2 linked regions of the Thermus thermophilus genome follow. The protein of the gene in region 2 interacts with the protein of the main gene of each other region in a pairwise test. Links are inferred from orthologs where the notes say so. Each region holds a gene or a part of one and is shown on either strand. Other genes may lie near its edges.

Evidence for each region. The genes of interacting proteins can lie anywhere in the genome.
Region 1: the proteins of TthTMY_RS01825 (region 2) and gyrA interact in binary tests that used the Escherichia coli proteins (3 or more experiments, as listed by UniProt). The link is inferred for Thermus thermophilus from one-to-one orthologs.

The regions. Positions count from the first base shown.
Region 1 is NZ_AP025158.1:531,066-534,192, reverse strand. The notes cover bases 70-3,127. They hold gyrA (DNA gyrase subunit A), read left to right. Parts: upstream 70-418; coding sequence 419-2,836; downstream 2,837-3,127. Other genes in these bases: cutA (divalent-cation tolerance protein CutA), read left to right, coding at 2,836-3,127; aroQ (type II 3-dehydroquinate dehydratase), read left to right, coding at 70-343. Also shown: more of aroQ, read left to right, coding at 1-69. UniProt on the Escherichia coli protein: A type II topoisomerase that negatively supercoils closed circular double-stranded (ds) DNA in an ATP-dependent manner to maintain chromosomes in an underwound state.
Region 2 is NZ_AP025158.1:303,920-306,964, forward strand. What follows is about bases 42-3,017. They hold TthTMY_RS01825 (DNA topoisomerase subunit B), read right to left. Parts: upstream 2,494-3,017; coding sequence 589-2,493; downstream 42-588. Other genes in these bases: ddl (D-alanine--D-alanine ligase), read left to right, coding at 42-547; TthTMY_RS01830 (hypothetical protein), read left to right, coding at 2,635-3,017; TthTMY_RS01835 (TaqI family restriction endonuclease), read right to left, coding at 3,005-3,017. In the rest of the region: more of ddl, read left to right, coding at 1-41; more of TthTMY_RS01830, read left to right, coding at 3,018-3,018; more of TthTMY_RS01835, read right to left, coding at 3,018-3,045. UniProt on the Escherichia coli protein: DNA gyrase negatively supercoils closed circular double-stranded DNA in an ATP-dependent manner to maintain chromosomes in an underwound state.

The DNA of each region.
Region 1 (3,127 bases), 230 kb from region 2 along the record:
GGGAGCGGAGCTCGGCCTCGGGGTGGTCTTCCGCCAGACGAACTACGAGGGCCAGCTCATTGAGTGGGTGCAGCAGGCCCACCAAGAGGGGTTTTTGGCCATCGTCCTCAACCCCGGGGCGCTCACCCACTACTCCTACGCCCTCCTGGACGCCATCCGCGCCCAACCCCTCCCCGTGGTGGAGGTCCACCTCACCAACCTCCACGCCCGGGAGCCCTTCCGCCAGCACTCCGTCACCGCCTCGGCCTGCCGGGGCGTGGTCTCCGGCTTCGGGCCCCTCTCCTACAAGCTGGCCCTGGTCTACCTGGCGGAAACCCTGGAGGTAGGGGGCGAAGGTTTCTGAGTTTATTCCCGTTTATTCGCGAAGACCCCCGGTGCTATAATGGAGGGTGGCGTCTAAACGCCTTCTAGGAGCGCTATGGCCCAGGTACTGCCTGTAGAAATCACCGAGGAACTCAAGCAGAGCTTCATCAACTACGCCATGTCCGTCATCGTGGACCGGGCCCTGCCCGACGTGCGGGACGGGCTCAAGCCGGTCCAGCGGCGGATCCTCTTCGGCGCCTACCAAGAAGGGGTCCTGCCGGGGCGCAAGCACGTGAAGAGCGCCAAGATCGTGGGCGAGGTCATGGGCAAGTACCACCCCCACGGGGACGCCGCCATCTACGACGCCCTGGTGCGCATGGCCCAGCCCTGGAACCTCCGCTACCCCCTCATGGACGGCCAGGGGAACTTCGGCTCCATAGACGGCGACCCCCCGGCGGCCCAGCGCTACACCGAGGCGAGGCTCTCCCCCATCGGGGCGGAGATGCTTTTGGACATAGACAAGGAGACGGTGGACTTCCGCCCCAACTACGATGGCTCCCTGAAAGAGCCCGAGGTCCTGCCCGCCGCCATCCCCAACCTCCTGGTGAACGGGGCGAGCGGCATCGCCGTGGGCATGGCCACGAGCCTCCCGCCCCACAACCTCTCCGAGGTGGTGGACGCCCTGGTGGCCATGATTGAGAACCCGGGGATCACCCTGGAAGAGGTCATGCGCCACCTCCCCGGCCCCGACTTCCCCACCGGGGGGAAGCTCTCCAAGAAGGGCATCAAGGAGGCCTACGCCACCGGGCGGGGAAGCCTCAAGGTGCGGGCCAAGGTGCGGGTGGAGGAGAAGGGGCAGAGGCCCGTCCTGGTGGTCACGGAGATCCCCTACCAGGTGAACAAGGCGAGCCTCATCGCCCAGATCGCCGCCTTGGTCAAGGCCAAGAAAATTGAGGACATCGTGGGCCTCCGGGACGAGTCCGACCGGCAAGGCCTGAGGATCGCCATTGAGCTCAAGCGGGGGGCCAACCCCCAGGTGGTCCTGAACCAGCTCTACAAGCACACCGCCCTCCAGACCTCCTTCACGGTGAACCTCCTCGCCATCGTGGACGGGGAGCCCAAGGTCCTCTCCCTCCTGGAGCTCATGCGCCACTACCTGGACCACCGCAAGGAGGTCCTAAGGCGCAAGAGCCTCTTTGAGCTGAGGAAGGCGGAGGAAAGAGCCCACATCCTGGAAGGGCTCCTCATCGCCCTGGACCACATTGACGAGGTCATCGCCCTGATCCGCGGCTCCGAGGACGCCCCCAAGGCCCGCATCGCTCTCATGGAGCGCTTTGGCCTAAGCGAGGCCCAGGCCCAGGCCATCCTGGACATGCGCCTCCAGCGCCTCGTGGCCCTGGAGCGGGAGAAGCTTTTGGAGGAGTACCGGGGGCTCATGGAGGAGATCGCCCGCCTGAAGGCGATCCTCGAGGACGAATCCCGCCTCCTCGCCGAGGTCAAGGCCGACCTCCTCCGGGTCAAGGAGAAGTACGGGGACGAACGGCGCACCCTCATCACCGAGTTTGAGGAGACCTTCAACCCCGAGGACCTGATTGAGGACGAGCCCATGGTCATCACCCTCACGGCCCAGGGCTTCCTCAAGCGCCTCCCCCTGGGGAGCTACCGGGCCCAGGGCCGGGGGGGGAAGGGGCTTCTGGCGGGCAGGACCAAGGAGGAAGACGAGGCCACCCACGTCTTCGTGGCCGACGCCCACGACGACCTCCTCCTCTTCACGAACCGGGGCCGGGTCTACCGCCTCAAGGTCTACGAGCTTCCCGAGATGGGCCGCCAGGCCCGGGGCGTCCACGTGAAAAGCCTCCTTCCCCTAAGCGAGGACGAGGAGGTGGCGGCCCTCCTCTCCGTGCGGGGCCTGGACCAGGAAGGGTACCTGGTCTTCGCCACCGAGCGGGGCCTCGTCAAGCGCACCGCCCTCAAGGAGTACCAAAACCTGGGCCAGGCGGGCCTCATCGCCATAAGGCTCCAGGAGGGGGACCGCCTGGTGGGGGTGGCCCTCTCCGACCTCGAGGACGAGGCCATCCTGGCCACCCAAGAGGGCCAGGCCATCCGCTTCCCCCTGGAGGAGGTGCGGGCCACGGGCCGGGACACCCAAGGGGTGATCGGCCTCCGCTTCAAGAAGCCCGAGGACCGCGTGGTCTCCCTGGTGGTGGTGAAGCCCGGGGAGATGGCGGACCTCCTCTCCGTGAGCACCCGGGGCTACGGCAAGCGCACCCCCCTCTCCGAGTACCCCCTCCAGGGCCGGGGCGGGATGGGGGTCATCACCTACGCCGTCTCCGCCAAGGTGGGCCGCCTCGCCGCCCTCCTCAAGGTCCGGGGTGGGGAGGACCTCCTGGTCCTCTCCCGTAGGGGCCTCGCCATCCGCACCCCCGTGGCCGAGATCCGGCAGTACTCCCGGGCCACCGCCGGGGTCAAGGTGATGAACCTCCCGGAGGACGACGAGGTGGCGAGCGCCTTCGTGGTGGAGGAGGAGAAGTGATGGAAGAGGTGGTGCTCATCACGGTGCCGAGCGAGGAGGTGGCGAGGAGCATCGCCAAGGCCCTAGTGGAGGAGCGCTTGGCCGCCTGCGTGAACATCGTCCCCGGCCTCACCTCCATCTACCGCTGGCAAGGGGAGGTGGTGGAGGACCGGGAGCTTCTCCTCCTCGTCAAGACCACCACCCACGCCTTCCCTAGGCTCAAGGAGAGGGTCAAGGCCCTCCACCCCTACACCGTGCCCGAGATCATCGCCCTGCCCATCGCCGAGGGGCATGGCCCCTACCTGGACTGGC
Region 2 (3,045 bases):
GGGCGAGCCCCCCATGGTGCCCTTTGACCCCCCCTTCTTCGTCAAGCCGGCCAACACCGGCTCCAGCGTGGGGATAAGCCGGGTGGAACGCTTCCAGGACCTGGAGGCCGCCCTGGCCTTGGCCTTCCGCTACGACGAGAAAGCGGTGGTGGAGAAGGCCCTTTCCCCGGTGCGGGAGCTGGAGGTGGGGGTCTTGGGCAACGTCTTCGGCGAGGCGAGCCCCGTGGGGGAGGTGCGCTACGAGGCCCCCTTCTACGATTACGAGACCAAGTACACCCCGGGCCGGGCCGAGCTCCTCATCCCCGCGCCCTTGGACCCCGGCACCCAGGAGACCGTCCAGGAGCTCGCCCTCAAGGCCTACAAGGTGCTCGGGGTGCGGGGGATGGCCCGGGTGGACTTCTTCCTCGCGGAGGGGGAGCTTTACCTGAACGAGCTCAACACCATTCCCGGCTTCACCCCCACGAGCATGTACCCCCGCCTCTTTGAGGCGGGGGGGGTGGCCTACCCGGAGCTTCTCAGGCGCCTGGTGGAGCTCGCCCTCGCCTAAGCGCCCCTCGGGCATTCCCTGCCCGCTTGGGCCAGCCCGGGTTAGATGTCTAGCTCCGCGTAGCGGGCGTGCTCCTCAATGAACTCGCGCCTCGGGGCCACGTCCTGGCCCATGAGCTTTTCAAAGAGCTCGCTGGCCTCGAGGGCGTCCTGGAGCTCCACCCGCTTGAGGACCCGCTTCTCCGGGTTCATGGTGGTCTCCCAAAGCTGCTCCGGGTTCATCTCTCCCAGGCCCTTGAAGCGCTGGACCTCGTAGGGCTTGCCTTCCAGCTCCTTGAGCCGGGCCTGGAGCTCCTCTTCGGAGTAGAGGTACTCCACCTTCTTCCCCACCTGGAGGCGGTAGAGGGGAGGCTGGGCGATGTAGACGTGGCCCCGTTCAATGAGGGGGCGCATGTAGCGGTAGAAGAAGGTGAGGAGGAGGGTGCGGATGTGGCTCCCGTCCACGTCAGCGTCGGTCATGATGATGATCTTGTGGTAGCGGAGCCCGTCCAGGTCAAAGTGGGCCTCCCCATCCCCCCCGATGCCCACGCCGATGGCCGAGACCATGGCCCGCACCTCGGCGTTCTTCAGGGCCTTGGAAAGCCCCGCCTTCTCCACGTTGAGGATCTTCCCCCGGAGGGGCAGGATGGCCTGGAAGCGGCGGTCCCGGCCTTGTTTGGCGCTTCCCCCCGCGGAGTCCCCTTCCACGATGAAAAGCTCCGCCTCCTCGGGGTTTTCCGTCTGGCAGTCGGCGAGCTTGCCGGGAAGGTCGTCGGACTCCAGGGGGTTCTGCCTGCGGACGAGCTCCCTCGCCTTCCTCGCCGCCTCCCGGGCCTGGGCGGCCCTCAAGGCCTTCTCGTAGAGGGCCTTGGCGATGCGGGGGTTCTCCTCCAGGATCTCCAGAAGCCGCTCGTAGACCACCTGGCCCACGGCGCTCCCCGCCTCGGGGTTTAGGAGCTTCCCCTTGGTCTGCCCCTCAAACTGGGGGTTGGGAAGCTTCACCGAGACCACGGCGTAAAGCCCCTCCAGGAGGTCGTCCCCCGTGGGCTGGGGGCCTTTTTCCTTGTTGAGGCCCGCCTTCTTGGCGTACTGGTTCAGGGCGCGGCTGTAGGCGGACTTGAAGGCGGTGAGGTGGGTGCCCCCGTCCCGGGTGGGGATCATGTTGGCGTAGGTGAGGATCTCGGCGTTGTACCCCTGGGTGTGGAGGAAGCCCACCTCCACCTCCACCTCCCCGTGGGTGCCCCGGATGAGGAAGGGCTTCTCGTAGAGGAGGTCCTCCCCCTCGGCCAAGGCCTTGGCGAAGGAAGCCACGCCCCCCTTGTCCAGGAAGACCTCCTCCTTGCCGTGCTGCAGGTCCTTGAAGACCAGCTTGAGCCCGGCCACCAGGTAGCTCACCTCCCGGAGGCGGGCCCGGATCTTGCTCGGGTCAAAGCGGAGGTTCCCGAAGATCTCGGGGTCGGGCTTGAAGGTGACCCGGGTGCCGGTCTTCCCTTTAGGGGCCTCGCCCACCACCCGGAGGGGCTCCGTGACCTCGCCCCGGCTGAAGGCGATCCGGTGGTGCTTCCCCTCCCGGAAGACCTCCACCACGGTCCACTCGGAAAGGGCGTTCACCACGCTCGCCCCCACCCCGTGGAGCCCCCCGGAGACCTTGTAGGCGCCCTGCTCAAACTTGCCCCCGGAGTGCAAGGTGGTGTAGATGACCTCCACCGCGGGCTTTCCCTCCTCGGGCATGAGGTCCACGGGGATGCCGCGGCCGTTGTCCTCCACGGTGAGGGAGCCGTCCGGGTTTAAGGTGGCGACGATCTCCGTGGCGTAGCCCGCCAGGGCCTCGTCCACGGCGTTGTCCAGGATCTCCTTGAAGAGGTGGTGGTACCCCTCCACCCCCGTGCCGCCGATGTACATGGCCGGGCGGTGGCGGACCCCCTCCAGGCCCTTGAGCACCTTAATGGCAGAAGCGTCGTAGCTCACCCCCTCAGTATAGCACAAGCCGGGATGGGCGTTTTTCCCTTAAAAATGGGGGGTCTTCCCGCCTAAGCCCGGAGGGTTTATGGGACTGGGGCCAATGTGCGGCCCTTTTCTGCCCGGGCGTTTCCCGGGTATCCTGCGCCCATGGTTTGGGTGCTTCTGCACGCTTCCCTTGGCCTCTTCCTCCTTTTGGCGGTGCCCGCCTTGGCCCTCGTGGGCCTTTGGGGCTTTTTCCGCCCCCTTCCTCCCCGCTTTTACGCCTTTCTCCGGGGGGTGGCTTGGGTGGCCATCCTCCAGGTCCTCCTAGGCTTCCTCCTCTTCCTCCAGGGGCTAAGGCCTAAAGACGGCCTCCACCTCCTCTACGGCCTCCTCCTCGCCGCCGGCCTCCACTACCTGGGGGGCCTCGAGCCCGGGGGGTGGTTCTACCGGGGCCTCAAGGACCCGCCCAAGCGCCCCGAGGTCTTCGTGGCCCTGGGGCTCCTCTTCTGCGTGGGGCTCGTCCTTCGGGTGTACTTCACGGGCCGGTGAGGGCTTCCTGCGCCACCCTTTCCCAGG